Regions from separate parts of the Cupriavidus sp. 05N38 genome, predicted to be linked through region 2. Evidence: predicted binding sites of a transcription regulator. Region 2 holds the regulator's gene; each other region holds the start of a gene.
The links. Region 2 encodes HrcA, which represses chaperone genes, less so after heat shock. Its sites were predicted from a motif close to TTAGCACTCNNNNNNNNNGAGTGCTAA; they were not measured.
Positions count from the first base shown of each region.

Region 1: a site for HrcA is predicted at 2,807-2,833, ahead of groES (co-chaperone GroES). Genes of this name have one in related genera too.
Region 3: a site for HrcA is predicted at 2,170-2,196, ahead of rpoH (RNA polymerase sigma factor RpoH). Genes of this name have one in related genera too.

Region 1 is NZ_JBFTNF010000004.1:10,326-16,676, reverse strand. It holds gene AC1DK4_RS04890 (Dyp-type peroxidase) at 1-654, shown strand, start outside; gene AC1DK4_RS04885 (bestrophin family protein) at 683-1,603, opposite strand; partial or broken gene AC1DK4_RS04880 (hypothetical protein) at 1,600-1,782, opposite strand; partial or broken gene AC1DK4_RS04875 (GntR family transcriptional regulator) at 1,870-2,161, opposite strand; gene groES (co-chaperone GroES) at 2,927-3,217, shown strand; gene groL (chaperonin GroEL) at 3,257-4,900, shown strand; gene AC1DK4_RS04860 (metallophosphoesterase) at 5,027-5,815, opposite strand; gene AC1DK4_RS04855 (vWA domain-containing protein) at 5,915-6,351, opposite strand, start outside.
Region 2 is NZ_JBFTNF010000016.1:41,137-47,487, reverse strand. It holds gene AC1DK4_RS14240 (phospholipase A) at 1-448, shown strand, start outside; gene AC1DK4_RS14235 (thioredoxin family protein) at 486-935, opposite strand; gene grpE (nucleotide exchange factor GrpE) at 1,029-1,586, opposite strand; gene AC1DK4_RS14225 (hypothetical protein) at 1,861-2,016, shown strand; gene AC1DK4_RS14220 (RNA-binding S4 domain-containing protein) at 2,093-2,488, opposite strand; gene hemH (ferrochelatase) at 2,531-3,646, opposite strand; gene hrcA (heat-inducible transcriptional repressor HrcA) at 3,759-4,796, opposite strand; gene AC1DK4_RS14205 (NAD kinase) at 4,911-5,828, shown strand; gene recN (DNA repair protein RecN) at 5,916-6,351, shown strand, end outside.
Region 3 is NZ_JBFTNF010000003.1:118,479-123,400, reverse strand. It holds gene cyoE (heme o synthase) at 1-233, shown strand, start outside; gene AC1DK4_RS03655 (SCO family protein) at 415-1,041, shown strand; gene rpoH (RNA polymerase sigma factor RpoH) at 1,158-2,087, opposite strand; gene AC1DK4_RS03645 (pirin family protein) at 2,443-3,321, shown strand; gene ybiB (DNA-binding protein YbiB) at 3,374-4,387, opposite strand; gene AC1DK4_RS03635 (ABC transporter ATP-binding protein) at 4,492-4,922, opposite strand, start outside.

The DNA of each region.
Region 1 (6,351 bases), on a different contig from region 2:
CATGGCTTTCGCTACTTCGACATGCGAAGCATGGTCGGTTTTGTCGACGGCACCGAGAACCCGACCGGAGCCGAATCCATTCGTTTCACGATCATCGGTGACGAGGACCCTTCGTTCGCCGGGGGCAGCTATGTGATGGTGCAGAAGTATCTGCACGACATGGCTGGCTGGAACAAGCTGCCCGTCGAGACGCAAGAGCGAATCATCGGCCGCACGAAGCTGTCCGACATCGAACTCGATGAGGCGGTCAAGCCGTCGTCGTCGCATAGTTCGCTCACCACCCTCGAGGAGAACGGAGAGGAGGTGAAGATCTTGCGCGACAACATGCCTTTCGGGCAGCCGGGCAAAGGCGAATTCGGTACGTTCTTCATCGGATACGCCCGTTCGCCCAGGCCGCTGGAACAGATGCTCGAGAACATGTTCGTGGGGCGGCCGCCGGGCAACTATGACAGGTTGCTTGACTTCAGCAGGGCAGTCACCGGCGGCTTGTTCTTCATTCCATCGGCAACGCTGCTGGAGGACCTTGCCGAGCGTCACCCGGATTCCATTCAAGCCGACGGTGGAGGTCACGATTCGATTTTGTCGTCCGAGGCGCAAGGCCATGACGGCTCGCTGAAGATCGGTTCGCTAAAGGCAGCCTCGGAAGCCGATTGACCTGGTTCGACATGCCCGGGAAGATCGCCTACGTGAACTGATACGGCCGCACCGGCAGCGTTTCCGGCGGCAGCTCGCGATCGCAAAGCTCGAGAACAGATCGCTCGATATTGCGCGTCATCGCATCGAGCGCCAGCGCGTTCGGTGCAAGTCCGAATGGTTCGGCGACTTCGCTTGCGATCGCTTCCAGTGCGATCAGCGTGTAGGAGATAAAGACGCATAGCAATGGCGTGAAAAGCTCGGTCGAGTCGACCAGGCCGAAGGGAAGCATCACGCAATAGGCATAGACGGTTCGATGCAGCAGCACGTTATAGGCAAACGGGATCTGCGTGGAGATGATCCGCTCGCAGCCCCCGAGCACGCCGCCCAGCTCGTTGATCTGCTGGTCGAGTATCCAGCGTGTGCTGTCGGTTGCGGCGACTTGTCCCTGGCAGCCGGCGAGGCCGCGGCGAATGTCGTTCAGCAAAGCCATCGGCTTGTAGCATTTCCCCTGCAACGCCGCCATCTGGTCGGGGCCGAGGTAGCGGCGCAGGTCCTCTGTCGGGTCAGTCATGCGCAAGCGATGCTTGAGCGCATAGGCGAATGCAATCAGCATATTGGTGATCCGGGTACGATCCGCGGCAGGCAGGTTCTCCGGGAGGTAGCAGAGCATCTGCGATGTGAGCGCCCGCGATGCAATCAGCAGACTGCCCCATAGATGGCGAGCCTCGTTGAAGCGGGCGTAGCTGGCGTTGTTGCGAAACGCGAGGAAGATGGCCAGTGCCAGGCCGAACAGCGTGAACGGTGCCGTATTGAGCGGAATCTTCTCGCCGAATATCCGGCCATGCGTGAACACCGCCAGGCTGCTGACAGCCCCGATGAAAACCAGTTGGGGAAGGATGGTCTGCAATACCGAACCGTTCCAGGCGAACAGCATCAGGAACCAGTTTTGCCTCGGCCTCACGATCATGGCGTCGTTTCCCCGACATTGGCGTGGCCGGGGCTGGCGTCGCCTTCCCGCACCTTGCCCCGGAAGACCCGGTACTGAAGTGCGTTATAGACCAGGATGATCGGTAACACAACGATGGTGCCAACCGGCGCGAAGCGCTGGCTGGACGGGCTGGAACAGGCTTCCCGGATCGTCAGCGACGAGGCCGATCCGGGCCGCCGCCAACCTTTGAAGGCAGATATTGATCGCCTCGGTCGCGCCCGCGTTTGTCACGTTCCGGAGCATCAAAGCCGGCTGACGTCCACCGGGGAGGACATGGCGATCGGCTTCGAATGCTCGCAACGCCTGCATTCGTCACCCGTCGCTTGCGCGTTGCAGGTCGACGAAATAGCCGGACTGCGGCCGGCTCACCAGCAGGCCGCGGCTTTCCAGCAGCAGGTAGGCGTGAAGCACCGTGGTAATGCTGATCCGGTGTTGCCGGCTAGCCTGCCGCACGGAAGGCAATCGTCCGCCGTGCCGGTAGACACCTTGCCGGATCAGCCGCTCGATATCGTCGGCGAACCTCTCGTAGAGCTTCATCGGACGCTCCTCCCGGCCGGATCGGCGCCAGGTGCATCGCGGTAGCGGAAGCCTCGATCGTGCGCTTGCGGCGGCACGGCCGGACTGCATGAATCGGGTCTGGTGGCGCTGTTGCCGGGCAGCGCAACTATGTCGGGTCGTCCGCGGCGCAAGCCGGCGACAAGGTGGAGGCAGACTTCGCGTATCTTCCCTGGTTCGTCTTTCACGACGGTAGCTCCGATCAATGCGCGTCGCCGGGCCTTGGGGACTGGAACTGGCTGCGCGTCATTTTGTTGAAAGGAAGAGTAGGGGCGAAGCTGTATTGCCAGGAGGCACACATGAGCGTGCCGAAAAAGAGTACAGATTCAATCCTGTGCCAATATCTGGAAAGCTGTACTTGAAGTCGCTGGCATGTGCCGAAACCGGCGCATCGCGGGGTTGCGCTGGGAGGGCGCGCCGGCCGCGCCCGCGCGGTGAGGGTGCGGCTGCGATTGCCCGGGAACCGGGGAAAAGGTGAGCGGACTCGCGTAAGTCCGTCGGCCGTGACCTGCCGAGGCGGCCCGCCCGGAGCACTGGTCGCTGCCTGATTCGCTCGCGCATCGACAGCATCAAGGGTAAACACGTATCAAGTCGCTGACTTGAAAACGTAAACCCCCGTCCCTATAATTAGCACTCGTTGGGTTAGAGTGCTAACAGCCCTCTCTCAGCCTTCCGATTCTGCTGGCAGCCAGCTAAAGCGGCCAGTTCTTGTGAACGTAAAATCACTTTTTGTACCAAGGAGTCCGTATGAATCTGCGTCCTTTGCACGACCGCGTGATCGTCAAGCGTCTGGACAATGAAACCAAGACCGCTTCCGGCATCGTGATTCRCGACAATGCTGCCGAAAAGCCTGATCAAGGTGAAGTGCTCGCCGTGGGCCCCGGCAAGAAGGATGACAAGGGCGCTTCGATCGCTCTCGACGTCAAGGTGGGTGACCGCGTGCTGTTCGGCAAGTATGCCGGCCAGGCCGTGAAGGTGGATGGCCAGGAACTGCTGGTCATGCGCGAAGAAGACATCATGGCCGTGGTGAACAAGTAATCCACGCCACCCCCCGTACAGATTTAGGAGATTCAGAACATGGCAGCTAAAGACGTAGTGTTCGGCGACGCCGCCCGTGCCAAGATGGTCGAAGGCGTGAACATTCTCGCCAACGCAGTGAAGGTGACCCTGGGCCCGAAGGGCCGCAACGTGGTGCTGGAGCGTAGCTTCGGCGGCCCGACCGTGACCAAGGACGGCGTGTCCGTGGCCAAGGAAATCGAACTGAAGGACAAGCTGCAGAACATGGGCGCGCAGATGGTCAAGGAAGTGGCTTCCAAGACCAGCGACAACGCCGGTGACGGTACCACCACCGCAACCGTGCTGGCCCAGTCGATCGTGCGCGAAGGCATGAAGTACGTTGCCGCCGGCATGAACCCGATGGACCTGAAGCGCGGCATCGACAAGGCTGTGGTGAACGCGGTCGAAGAGCTGAAGAAGCTGACCAAGACCACCACCACCAGCAAGGAAATCGCCCAGGTCGGCTCGATCTCCGCCAACAGCGACGAAGTGATCGGCAACCTGATCGCTGAAGCGATGGACAAGGTCGGCAAGGAAGGCGTGATCACCGTGGAAGACGGCAAGTCGCTGGCCGACGAGCTGGAAGTCGTGGAAGGCATGCAGTTCGACCGCGGCTACCTGTCGCCGTACTTCATCAACAACCCGGAAAAGCAAGTTGTCGCCCTCGACAACCCGTTCGTGCTGCTGTTCGACAAGAAGATCTCGAACATCCGCGACCTGCTGCCGGTGCTGGAGCAAGTGGCCAAGTCGGGCCGCCCGCTGCTGATCATCGCTGAAGACGTCGAAGGCGAAGCCCTGGCGACCCTGGTGGTGAACAACATCCGTGGCATCCTGAAGACCGCCGCCGTCAAGGCTCCGGGCTTCGGCGACCGCCGCAAGGCCATGCTGGAAGACATCGCCATCCTGACCGGCGGTGCAGTGATCGCCGAGGAAATCGGCCTGACGTTGGAAAAGGCAACCCTGCAAGAACTGGGTCAAGCCAAGCGCATCGAAATCGGCAAGGAAAACACCATCATCATCGATGGCGCCGGCGATGCAGCTTCGATCGAAGCCCGCGTGAAGCAGATCCGTGCCCAGATCGAAGAAGCGACCTCGGACTACGACCGTGAAAAGCTGCAAGAGCGCGTGGCCAAGCTGGCCGGCGGCGTTGCAGTGATCAAGGTTGGCGCAGCCACCGAAGTCGAAATGAAGGAAAAGAAGGCACGTGTGGAAGATGCACTCCACGCAACCCGCGCAGCCGTGGAAGAAGGTATTGTCCCCGGCGGCGGTGTGGCCCTGCTGCGCGCTCGCGCTGCCATCGCGAACCTGACCGGCGACAACGCCGACCAGAACGCCGGCATCAAGATCGTGCTGCGCGCCATGGAAGAGCCGCTGCGCCAGATCGTCCTGAACGCTGGCGAAGAAGCCTCGGTCGTGGTGGCCAAGGTCATCGACGGCAAGGGCAACTACGGCTACAACGCCGCCACCGGCGAGTACGGTGACCTGGTGGAAATGGGCGTGCTGGACCCGACCAAGGTGACCCGCACCGCGCTGCAGAACGCAGCTTCGGTCGCGTCGCTGATGCTGACCACCGACTGCGCAGTTGCAGAACTGCCGAAGGACGATTCGGCTCCGGCAATGCCGGGCGGCATGGGTGGCATGGGCGGCATGGACGGCATGATGTAAATCTGCCGGCCTGCCTCCAGGGCAGCCTGCTTTACCCGTAGCATCCGTAGTAGCAAAAACCCCCGCTGGCGCGAGCCGGCGGGGGTTTTTGTCTTGGGGCCGCCGCTTCGCGCGGACTGGGCGGCTTCAGATCTCCACGGTGAAGCACCAGTCGAATGCCGGGTTCTCCAGCTCGCCGGTATGGCGTCGCACGTAGCCGCGCGGATTGCACACCACGCGCGCGCCGTCGAGACGGTAGTCGAAGCCCGTATGCGTATGGCCATGGATCCACAGGTCGGCCTGCGCAACCAGGTCGGGCCGGCGCGAGATGAAACCCGCGGAGACCACGTCGTGCGAGTAGCGTGGATCCAGGCTGCCGAGATCGGGGGCGTGGTGCGTCACCACCACGGTCTTGCCATCGAACGGCGCGGCGAGCTGCGCCGCCAGCCAGGCGCTGGCGGTCTCGTGCAGCGCGAGCGCATCGTCGGTGGTGAAGCGGCGGCGCTGGCCGTCGCCGCCGTCGATCTCGATCAGGCGGTGATCCACCATCCGGCTGGCGCACGCCCGCATGGCCTCGTCGCGCCGGCCGGTGCCGAACAGTGTGTAGTCGGTCCACCAGGTGGTGCCGATCACGCGCGCGCGCTCGCCGGCGGGGCCGTCGAAGTAGGCAACGGCCCCGTTGAGCAGATGGACATGGGCCGCGTCGCGCGCCGCGTCGGCCATGGCGGCCTCGGCCGTGTCGAACGCACTCTCGTAGTACTCGTGGTTGCCGGGCACGTAGACCACCGGCTGGGCAAACGTGCTGGCGGCCCAGTCCACGCCGGTGCGGCCGTTGGCAATGTCGCCCGCCAGTACCACCAGGTCGGCGGCGCAGTCGGGCACGGATGCGGGGATGTCGTGTTCGATGTGCAGGTCGCTGAGGATGCGGATCTTCATGCTCTCTCCATGCCGCGCGCACGCCCGGGCGCGGCGTGCCCGTTCGCATGGATTCTTCAGAAAACCCCGGCCGCGGTCAAGCGCGGCCGGGCCATGCACCTATTTGGAGATGCGCAGGATCTCGGAGGCGAGCTTGGAGAAGCAAGGCTTCAGGTTGTCGATGGTCTTGGCGTAGCAGTAGACGCCGGAGGTCTGGTTCTTGTTGTACAGCGGCGCGTCGATGGTATTCGCCATGTTCTTGAGCAGGTTCGCGTCGAAGCCGCCGTTGCCGTCGAGTCCCAGCGTGAACACGTACACATTGTTGTTGCGCAGGTAGCTGGCCATCTCCACAGCGACGTTGGTGGCGGCGTTGTAGACGTTCTGGGACGAGTATGCCGACGTGACGGTGTACGGCACGGTGGTCGGGTAGATCGGGAACTCCTGGTCGGAGGCATTGTGCGCGTTGTAGTACTGCGGCATGCCCATCGGCTGCACCGTCGTCGTGACGACGGTGCCGTCGCTGTTGCCGTTGTTGTCGTCGCCGGTGCTGTTGCTGT
Region 2 (6,351 bases):
GATCAGCCGTCTTTCGCTCGCCGCGGGCCTGGAGCACGAGTCCAACGGCCGCGACGGCGACCAGTCGCGCAGCATCAATACCGTCTTCGTCAAGCCGACCCTCTACCTGGGCGACTTGAGCAGCTGGCACTGGAGCGTATCGCCCAAGCTCTATTACTACCTGGAGAAGAACGACAACACGGATATCGCCAGCTACCGCGGCTACATGGACCTGAAGCTGGCCTACGGCAAGCCGGATTCATGGGAATTCGCGGCCACCATGCGCAAGGGCACGCAGAAGTACTATGGCAGCGTCGACGCCTCGGTGACCTATCCGCTCGCGCGGCTGATCCCGGGCACCGCGGGCTATCTGATGGCGGGCTATTTCGTCGGCTATGGCGAGAGCATGCTGGACTACAACCACAAGCTGCCGTGGCAATTCCGCCTCGGCTATGCCTTGTCGCGCTAGTCCCGCCGGGCAGCCCGCCACGCGCGCGGGCCGCGCTTCAGCCCGCCAGGGGCTTGCCGCTGGCCTTCAGGCGGGCATTGGCCACCGCCGCGGCGAACTGGCCATGACCGTGCCAGCCGGTGGCACGGCCGAGTTTCTTGCCCTTGTGGAAGAACATGAACACGGGGATTCCATGCAGGCCGAAGCGCCTGCCCAGTTCGGGGTGCGCGTAGACGTTGGCATGCAGCCAGTGCAGCTCTAGCGCGCGCACCGGCTCGGGATTGGCCAGCATGGCTTTCTTCGCCATTTCGCAATTGAAGCAGTCCACGCCCCAGAAGAACACGCACACCAGAGCATCATCGGCAGCCGCAATGGCGGCGTCGATATCGTCGCCGTTCACCTCGCGCATGCCGAAAGTTTCGAAGGCATGGTGATCCAGGTGCGGCGCCGCGTCGGCGGCGGCTTCGGCCGGCGCGCCGGCAGCGGACTTGTCTGACGAGGTAGACATAGGCTTCTCCAGCAATGAAAAACGCCCGGGCCAGTGGCACCGGGCGTTGCTCGTGCCGCCGGACAGGCGGACAACGAAAGCGATGCGCCGCCGTTACTTCGGGGCGGACACCGTCACCAGCGCCGGACGCAGCACACGGTCGGCGATCGTGTAGCCGCGCTGCAGCACCGACACCACGGTATTGGGTTCCTGCGGCGCCGGCACCATCGAGATGGCCTGGTGGCGATGCGGGTCGAACTTTTCGCCGACCGGATTCAGCTCGACGATCTTGCCCTTCTCGAAGGCGCTGGTGAGCTGGCGCGCGGTCAGCTCCACCCCTTCGCGCAGCTTGGCGATGTCGCCGGAACCGTCGGCCAGCGCGGCCTGCAGGCTGTCCATCACCGGCAGCAGGTAGTCGGCGAAGCTCTCGATAGCGAACTTGTGCGCCTTGGCGACGTCTTCCTGGGCGCGGCGGCGGATATTCTCGCCCTCCGCGGTCGCCCGCAGGAACATGTCATAGTGCTCCTTGGCCTTGGCTTCGAGCGTGGCCAGCTGGGCGGTCACGTCCTCCGCGGCGGCGTTCTCGGCCTGGCCGGCCGGCGCGTTGTTCAGCTCCTCGCCGGCGGCCGCCGGCGGCGTCGTGGTGGATGGCGTCTGCTTCTGTTCTTCCATGTCGATCCGTATCAATACAAGGACGCGGCCGGCCTGGCGCTGGCCGCGGGTGGTAAATCGGCAAATGTATCCTGCAATTGGTGACAGGCATCCATTATTTCAAGAGTGCACCGCGCCGGGGCACTGAAACACACGGTTACAAAGAGGTGCACATGGAAATAGGGGCCATATTGCTTTGCTGCAGCGCACCCCCTAAGATGAAACCGTATAAAAATGACAAAAATACCGGGGTCGAAGATGCATCACAAGTCGGGCCACACTCGAAAGGTTAGCCATGCATAAGCTACCTGTTCTGACGGTCTTCCTTCTCGCCGCATTATCGGTGATGACAGTCTTTATCTGCCTCTCCGGCGCCTTCACGCCGCGAGACACCGAATACGGTAGTGGCAAGGCGGTCTTCAAACACTACATCGTTCCCTTCGTTCGCTGATCCAGGCCGGTGAGCCGCGGCGCCGCATGCGATGGCGCCGCTCGCCGCCTCCTGAGTCCTCTCGGCTCCCCGACTCTCAGCTCCCGAATCCGTCCAGCAGGCGGCGATCCCGCTTGGTCGGCCTGCCCTGCAGCCGCGAGGCCGGCTCCACGTTGAGCCGCCGGTTTTCCGCTTCCTCGCGTCGTCGCGCCTGGCTTGCCTGCGTCTCCGCATAGAGCGTCTGCGCCACCGTCGCCGACCCGCGCGCGCCGGCGATGCCCCTGACCAGCACTTCCCAGCGCTGCTGATGCGCCTCGAGCACGATGGTGTCGCCCGGCTTGACCTCGCGCGAGTTCTTGCAAGGCTGGCCGTTGACCTGCACCTTGCCACGCTCCACGGCCTCGGCCGCCAGCGAGCGGGTCTTGAAGAAGCGCGCGCACCACAGCCATTTGTCGATGCGCAGGCGCGCGTCAGCCTCGAAAGATACGTTCATTCTGTCATCTCCATGCCAGGGGCCGGCTTTGCCGCGCCCGTGTCACGCCGCAGCCCCGCGCATCTGGGCCTGGGTGCGGCGAGCCTCCAGTTCGTGCGGGTGCGGCAGCCGCAGCGGCCATCCCTGCAAGTGCTGCAAGCCGATCTCCGCCAGCCCGGCGATCCAGCTCTCGGCATCGTTGAGGCAGGGAATGTAATGGAACACCTTGCCGCCCGCCACCTGGAATTCGGAACGTCCTTCCATGCCGATCTCCTCCAGGGTCTCCAGGCAGTCGGCCGGGAATCCGGGGCAGAACACGTCGACCCGCCCGGTGCCGACCTTGCCCAACTCCTGCAGCGTGGGTGCCGTGTAGGGCTGCAGCCATTCCGCGCGGCCGAAGCGCGACTGGAAGGTAACCTGGTACTGGCCGGCTTGCAGGCCCAGCGCCTCGCCCAGCAGGCGGCCGGTCTTCAGGCATTCGCAATGGTAGGGATCGCCCAGTTCCAGGGTGCGCCGCGGCACCCCGTGGAACGACAGGATCAGCTTGTCCCCACGCCCGAAATCCGGCGTGCCGTGCTGCGCCCAGTATGCCCCCACCTGCTGGTGCAAGGCGGCAATATAGGCCGGATGGTCGTGAAAATGCTTGACCAGCCGCAATTCTGGCTGATTCCGCCAGGTCGCCAGCACGCGGAACGCTTCGTCGAACGCCGTGGCCGTGGTGGTGCCGGAGTACTGCGGATACAGGGGCAGCAGCAGGATGCGCTCGGTGCCCTGGCGGCGCAGCGCCTCCAGCACGGAAGCGATCGACGGGTTGCCATAGCGCATCGCGCACGCCACCGTCACTTCGTGGCCCTGCTGGCTGAGCAGCAATTGCAGGGCGTGGGCCTGGCGTTCGGTATGCACGAGCAGTGGCGAACCGGTCATCTGCGCCTCGCGCAGCCAGACCGACTCGTATTTCACCGCCGAGGCGCGCGAGCGCAACGGCAGGATGATGCCGTACAGGATCGGCAGCCAGGCAGCGCGCGGGATCTCCACCACGCGCGGATCGGACAGGAACTGCCTGAGATAGCTGCCGACGGCCTTCGGTGTCGGCGCATCGGGCGTGCCGAGGTTGATCAGCAGGATCGCCGTGCGCGGCGCCTGGCCATGCTGATAGGCCGGTTCGGGGGTAGTCGTCATGGTGTTTCCGGTGTGGCGGGGCGGGACGCGCCAAAGGCGCGCGGCCGCCGGGTCTCGCCGAGCAGACGGGAGGAGCGGAACAGGCAGTCGGTGAGACCGGCCCTGGCCAGCACTAGTTCTGGCTCAGCGCGCTGGACAATAGCCTCGCGGTGATGTCGACGATCGGGATCACCCGTTCGTAGGCCATGCGGGTGGGCCCGATCACCCCCAGCGTGCCGACGATCTGGCCGTCGACCTCGTAGGGCGCCGTGATGACCGCCATGTCTTCCAGCGGCACCAGCTTGCTCTCGCCGCCGATGAAGATCTGCACGCCCTGGGCGTGGCTGGAGACGTCGAGCAGCTTGAGCAGGCCGGTCTTGTGCTCGAACACGTCGAACAGCCGGCGCAGCTTTTCCATGCTGGAGGACAGGTCCTCCACCTCGAGCAGCTTGCGCTCGCCGGAAATGAAGACATGATTGTCTTCTTCCTCCGCCATGGCGCTGCTGCCCGCTTCCACCGCCGCCTGCATCAGCTGCGACATATCCATGCGCAAGGCCTGCAATTCCCCGCGCAGGTGGTCGCGCACATTGTCGAAGCTCATGCCGGCGTAGTGCGAGTTGATGAAATTCGCGGCCTCGACCAGTTGCGACGCCGTGTACGGCAGCTCGGTCTGGATGATGCGGTTCTGCACGTCTCCCTCGGGGGTGACGATGATCAGCAGGATGCGCTTGTCCGACAGCCGCATGAACTCGACCTGGCGAAACGCCTGCGCGCGCCGCGGGGTCATCACCACGCCGGCGAAATGCGACAGATTGGACAAGGTATGCGCCGCCGACGTGATCATCCGCTGCGGCCCGAGCTGCTGCCCGCGCAACTGGCCCAGGATCTTGCCGGTCAGCTCCGCCAGGTTGAGCGCGCTGTCCAGCGGCTGGGCGGTCAGCATGGTATCGACGAACAGCCGGTAGCCGCGCGGGGTCGGGATACGCCCCGCCGACGTGTGCGGACTGGTGATGAACCCCATTTCCTCCAGGTCCGACATCACATTGCGGATGGTGGCCGGGGACAGATCGAGACCGGAGTACTTCGACAAGGTCCGCGAACCCACGGGTTGCCCCTCGGCGATATAGCGCTCGATCAGGGTCTTGAGAAGCGTTTTCGCACGTTCATCCATGATGCACCCGATTTTACGCAGGTTTTACCCGTTCGGGCGGCTCGTGCACGCCCGCGCACGCCCGGACGTGCCGCCTTGCTGACAATGGTCGCGGCGGTATGGTCTAATCCGGGCATGTCTTCGCTCCCCACGCCCGGCGCCGCTCGCGCGCCCTTTCGCACCGTCGCCCTGATCGGCAGGTACGCCACCGCCGGCATCGAAGGCCCGCTGGAAGAGCTTGCCGCCTGCATCCTCAAGAACGGCCAGGATGTGGTGTTCGAGCGGGAAACCGCGCTGGCCACGGGCCTGACCGACTACCCGGCCCTGCCACCCGGCGAGATCGGCAAGCATGCCGACGTCGCCGTGGTGCTGGGCGGCGACGGTACCTTGCTGGGCCTGGCGCGCCAGCTGGCCGGCTTTCAGGTGCCGCTGATCGGCGTCAACCACGGGCGCCTTGGCTTCATGACCGACATCCCGCTGGAAGACGTGCATTCGGTGCTGCCCGACATGCTGGCCGGACGTTATGAATCCGAGACCCGCATGCTGCTGGAGTCGCAGGTGGTGCGCGACGACGGCGTGATCTTCTCCGCGCTGGCCTTCAACGACGTGGTGGTCAACCGCTCCGGCATCTCGGGCATGGTGGAGCTGGCGGTCTCGGTGGACGGCTACTTCATGTACAACCAGCGTTCGGACGGCCTGATCGTGTCCACGCCGACCGGCTCCACGGCCTACGCCCTATCCGCCGGCGGACCGATCCTGCACCCCACGCTGTCCGGCCTGGTGCTGGTGCCGATCGCCCCGCACGCGCTGTCCAACCGCCCGATCGTGCTGCCGCATGACGCCGAGGTGTCGATCGAGGTGGCCACCGCGCGCGACGCCAGCGTCAACTTCGACATGCAGTCGCTGACCTCGCTGCTGCCCGGCGACCGCATCGTGGTGCGGCGCTCGGCCAAGACCGTCCACCTGCTGCACCCGCTCGGCTACAACTATTACGCCACGCTGCGCAAGAAGCTGCACTGGCACGAGTACCCGAGCGAAGACAACCGGCTCTGATCCGGCGCGGTCGCAGCCCACCGCGACCATGCCGGCCGGCGCCTCCCGCAGACCGCCCCCCAACCTGACCCTGACCCGTCGCCCACGATGCTGCGCAGCCTGTCCATCCGCGATTTCGTCATCGTCGACACGCTCGACCTCGACTTTACCCCGGGCTTTACCGTGTTCACCGGCGAGACCGGCGCCGGCAAGTCGATCCTGATCGACGCGCTGGCGCTGGTGCTGGGCGAGCGCGCCGACGCCGGCGTGGTGCGCGAGGGCGCCGCCCGCGCCAGCATCAGTGCCACCTTCGCCACGCCGCCCGGGCTCGACGCCTGGCTGGCCGAGCATGACCTGACCGGCGACGACGGCACGGTGCTGCTGCGCCGCACGGTCGATGCCGGCGGACGCGGCAAGGCCTTTATCAACGGCGCCGCCGCTACGCTGGGCCAGCTGCGCGAGATCGGCGACCGCCTGGTCGACATCCACGGCCAGCATGCCCACCAGTTGCTGCTGCGCCCGGACGCCCAGCGCCTGCTGCTCG
Region 3 (4,922 bases), on a different contig from region 2:
TGATCATGATCGCGGCGACGCTGCTGCCCTTCGTGTACGGCATGAGCGGGTACATCTACCTGGCGGCAGCGCTGGTCCTGGGCGGCGGTTTCCTGGCCTATGCCTGGAAGTTGTTCTGCAACTATTCCGATGCGCTGGCCCAGCGCACGTTCCGCTTCTCGATCCTCTACCTGTCGCTGTTGTTCGCGGCGCTGCTGATCGATCACTATTTCAAGTTCCTGCCGCAGTCCTGAGCGATGCCGGGAGCACCCGCGCGGTTGCGGCATCTTGTCGCGGCCCCGGCGCGGGGCGGTGCCGATCGGCGATACTGCATCTATCTGCCAATGTGACCAGGCCGCCGTCCGCCTCCATCCGGCTTTCCGGGGCGCCCGGGCCGGCCTGTCCGCCAATCAAGCCGCCAATCAAGCGAATCGCATGCCAAGCCGTCTCTTTCCGGGTTCTTCGTCCAGCTTTGCGCTGTTCCGCCGCTTCTGCCTGCTGGCGCTGTGCTCGCTGCTGCTTGCCGCCTGCGGCCAGCAGCGCGCCTCGTTCAAGAATGTCGACATCAGCGGCGGCAGCGAATTCGGCAAGGATTTCGTCCTCACCGACCACAACGGCAAAGTGCGCTCGATTGCCGACTTCAAGGGCAAGGCCGTGGTGATGTTCTTCGGCTATACGCACTGCCCCGATGTCTGTCCCACCACCATGGCCGAGCTGAAGGCGGTGATGGAGCAACTGGGCCCGGATGCCGACCGCGTGCAGGTGCTGTTCGTCACGGTCGATCCCGAGCGCGATACGCAGGCGCTGCTGGCGCAATACGTGCCCGCCTTCGATCCGCGCTTCCTGGGCATGCGCCCGGCCGACGACGCGGCGCTGCAGAAGGTGGCCAAGGATTTCAAGGTGTTCTACGCCAAGGTGCCGGGTACCTCGCCAAACAACTACACGATGGACCACTCTGCCGGCAGCTATGTATTCGATCCGAGTGGCCGGTTGCGTCTGTTCATCCGCCACGGCCAGGGCCCCGAACCGATCGCGCACGACCTGAAGCAGCTGCTTTCCTGAAGCGGCTCCGCCCGCCAGGGGCGGGATCTCCGGACAAAAAAACAGGGCCGGTCGCGAGACCGGCCCTGTTCCATTCTGGCGCGCGGCTTTCGTTCCGCCGCGCTCCCGCGCAACTATCAGGCAAAGGCCTGCAGCGCACCCTTCATCTTCTTCATCGCCGCGGTTTCGATCTGGCGGATGCGCTCGGCGGAGACACCGAACTCGTCAGCCAGCTCGTGCAGCGTTGAGCCGCCGGAGCCGTCGTCGTTGACGTGCAGCCAGCGCGCCTCGATGATGCGGCGGCTGCGGTCGTCCAGCTTGGTCAGCGCTTCTTCCAGGCCTTGCACCTGCATGCGGTCGTGGCGCTGGGCCTCGATCACGCGGGTCGGCTCGTTGTGGTTGTCAGCCAGGTAGGCGATCGGCGCGAACTCCTCCTCGCCGTCGTCGATCTGGCCTTCCAGCGCCAGGTCGCCGCCCGACAGGCGGGTTTCCATCTCCATCACTTCTTCCGGCTTGACGTTCAGCTCGCGCGCGACCGCGTCGACCTGCTCCGGCGTGAAGGTATGGGCACCCTGCTTGTGGCTGCGCAGGTTGAAGAACAGCTTGCGCTGGGCCTTGGTGGTCGCCACCTTGACCATGCGCCAGTTCTTCAGCACATATTCGTGGATCTCGGCCTTGATCCAGTGCATGGCGTACGACACCAGCCGCACGCCCTGGTCCGGGTCGAAGCGCTTCACGGCCTTCATCAGGCCGATATTGCCTTCCTGGATCAGGTCCGCGTGGGGCAGGCCATAGCCGAGGTACTGGCGGGCGATGGACACCACCAGGCGCAAGTGCGACAGCACCATGCGGCGAGCCGCATCGACGGAGTCATGCTCGCGCAGATCGCGTGCAAGCCGCTGCTCTTCCTCGGGGGTGAGCATGGGGATACGATGGACAGCCTGGATATAGCTGTCCAGGTTTCCCAGGTTTCCGGGAAACGTCAGCGCAAATGCCCCGGCGCCCTGAGGCGCCGTAGGCAGGCGGCTGCTGGTTTGGGTTTGGTCGGCAGATAGGACCGCGTTCACTCGATTGCTCCTTTCGCATCCGGCGGGTGGGTTGCCCGCGGCGCTCGCCCTGAAGGGTCCGCGCACTGCATTGCAACACATATTAGCACTCAAGCCGGGAGACTGCTAAGTTGGAGTCCTTATAGGGTTGATAGTTCCAGGTAATTGGCTTCTGTTTTCAAATAGCCTTTTTTCTGGCTTTCTTCCTGCTATGTGGAGCGACCACTATCCGGCAGCCCCCGCAACGCCATCGGACATTGATCAGAGGGGCGCCGCCGGTCCCGGTTCTGTCGCGCAATGAGATGCTGTGTTTCACCAGCGGCTACACTCTTTTCATTCATGCGGCCGTCAGCATCGGCCTAACCGGGGAAAATGCATGTCTGCTATCGAACACTTGCTCAAACCGCACGTACGTGACCTGGGCGACGGTTTTACCGTCAGCCGGGTGCTGCCGGCCGCGGCGGCCCAGACCGTGGGCCCGTTCATCTTCTTCGACCATATGGGGCCGACGGTGCTTCCGGCCGGGCAGGGGATGGATGTGCGCCCGCATCCGCATATCGGGCTGGCGACCGTCACCTACCTGTTCGAAGGGGAAATCCTTCACCACGACAGCCTGGGCAGCAAGCAGGTCATCAAGCCGGGCGACGTGAACTGGATGACGGCCGGCCGCGGCATCGCGCACTCGGAGCGCTCACCGCAGGCAGCCCGCGAGGCCGGTCCGCGCCTGCACGGCATCCAGACCTGGGTGGCGCTGCCCAAGGAGCACGAGACCGTGGAGCCTTCCTTCTTTCACCATCCTGCCGCGACCCTGCCCAAGCTCGAGCGGCCCGGGGTGCGGATGACGGTGATCGCGGGCGATGCGTTTGGGGCCGAGGCGCCCGTGAAGGTCTTCAGCCGCACGCTGTACGTGGCGATCGATCTGGAGCAGGGCGCAAGCCTCGAGATTCCGCCGGAGCATGCGCAACGCGGCATCTACCCGGTAGACGGCGTGGTCGCGCTGGATGGGGAAGTGTTGCCTGAGCGCCACATGGCGCTGCTGGTGCCGGACCAGACGGTCACGCTGACGGCCGAGGCGCCGTCGCGCGTGATGCTGCTCGGCGGCGACCCCACCGACGGGCACCGCTTTATCTTCTGGAATTTCGTTTCCAGCAGCAAAGATGCCATCGAAGCCGCATCCCAGCGATGGGAGGACGACCAGTTCCCGCGCGTGCCCGGCGAGGACGACCGCATCCCGCTGCCACAGCGCAAGCGCTGACGACGCTGACGACGCGGGCGCCGCCAGCCTCGCCTGCCGCCCCGTTCCCCGTTCAGACCGGGCTGGCCCAGGCCACGCGCGTGCCCTGCTGCAGGCAGCTGCGGATGGCCTCGACCTGCGTGGCGATCGGGGCCGGGACCGGCGCCTTGCCATCCAGCACGGAGCGGATCCAGGCCGCAGTCTGCGCGACGTCGTTGCCGGGTGGCAGTTCCGGCACCTCGCTGATCGAGCCCGCGGTGGGGTCGACCAGTGTGCGCTGGTGCCCGTCGTGCAGCCAGTCGATGCGGCCGCCGCGCCGCGCGTCGGCGACCACCTCGCCCTCGGTGCCGCGCGCCAGCAGCACATTGGCAGGCTCGCGCGAGAAGTAATCGGTCAGGGTCTCGCGGTACTCCGGATGCGTGTAGCTGTACAGGCGCAGGGCCTCGGCCGGCGTATGCGCGCCCACCGGCTGCAGCATCTTGACCACCGTGTGCGAGGAGTTGCGCAGGCCGATCTGCATGCGCCGGTCGAGCATGCGGGCCAGCGCCGGCGACAGCACATCGATCGGCAGCACGGCCAGCGGCCCGGGCTGCCCGGCCTTGGCGCAAAGCAGGGTTTCAGCCTCGGCCACCGTGGCGCAGGGCGCAATGCCCAACGCTTCGAACAGCGCGATGCTGGTCACGCGCCCGTTGAACTCCCGGGTGCCGTGGACCAGCACGGGATGGCCTTCGCGCGCCAGTAACATGGCCAGCAAAGGGATCAGGTTGGGTTGCTTGCGCGCGCCGTTGTAGCTGGGGATGGATACCACCACGCGCTCGGGCGGCGCGGCCAGCGGCAGGCAATGCGCGTGCGCGGCGTCCAGCATGCCGGCCAGTTCGTGCGGTGCCTCGCCCTTGATGCGATAGGCCATCAGCACCGCGCCCAGTTCGATATCGGCCACGCGACCGGCCAGCATGGCGTCAAACAGCGCCTGCGCGTCTTCGCGCGGCAGCGCGCGGGCGCCATTGACGCCCCGGCCGATCTCCTTGATGTACTTCGCCGCGGCGAAGGCGGCGGCGGGCTGGGGCGTGGAGGACGTATCGGTCATGGCGGGATGGGACAGTGTTGTTTGAGGTTCATGATAGCGGAGCGGGCCGGCCCTGCCCATGGCGGCGGCCGGCCCCGGTCAGTCACCTCGCCGTTCCGCGCCGGTCAGGCCGCTTCCTTCAGCGCAGGATTGCGCTGCTTGCGGTACAGGAAGTCCAGCACCGCGGTGCGGCAGGCGTGGTAAGTCTTGTCGTCGGCCAGCGCCATGCGTTCGCGCGGACGCGGCAGGTCCACCGGCAGCACTTCGCCGATGGTCGCGGCGGGCCCGTTGGTCATCATGACGATGCGGTCGGCCAGCAGCACGGCTTCGTCCACGTCGTGGGTCACCATCACCACCGTGCTGCGGGTCTTGGCGACGATCTTGATCAGCTCGTCCTGCAGGTGGGCCCGGGTCAGCGCATCCAGCGCGCCGAACGGCTCGTCCATCAGCAGCACCTTGGGCTCCATCGCCAGCGCGCGCGCGATACCCACGCGCTGCTTCATGCCGCCCGAGATTTCCTGCGGGTACTTGCTCTCGGCATGGGTCAGGCCAACCA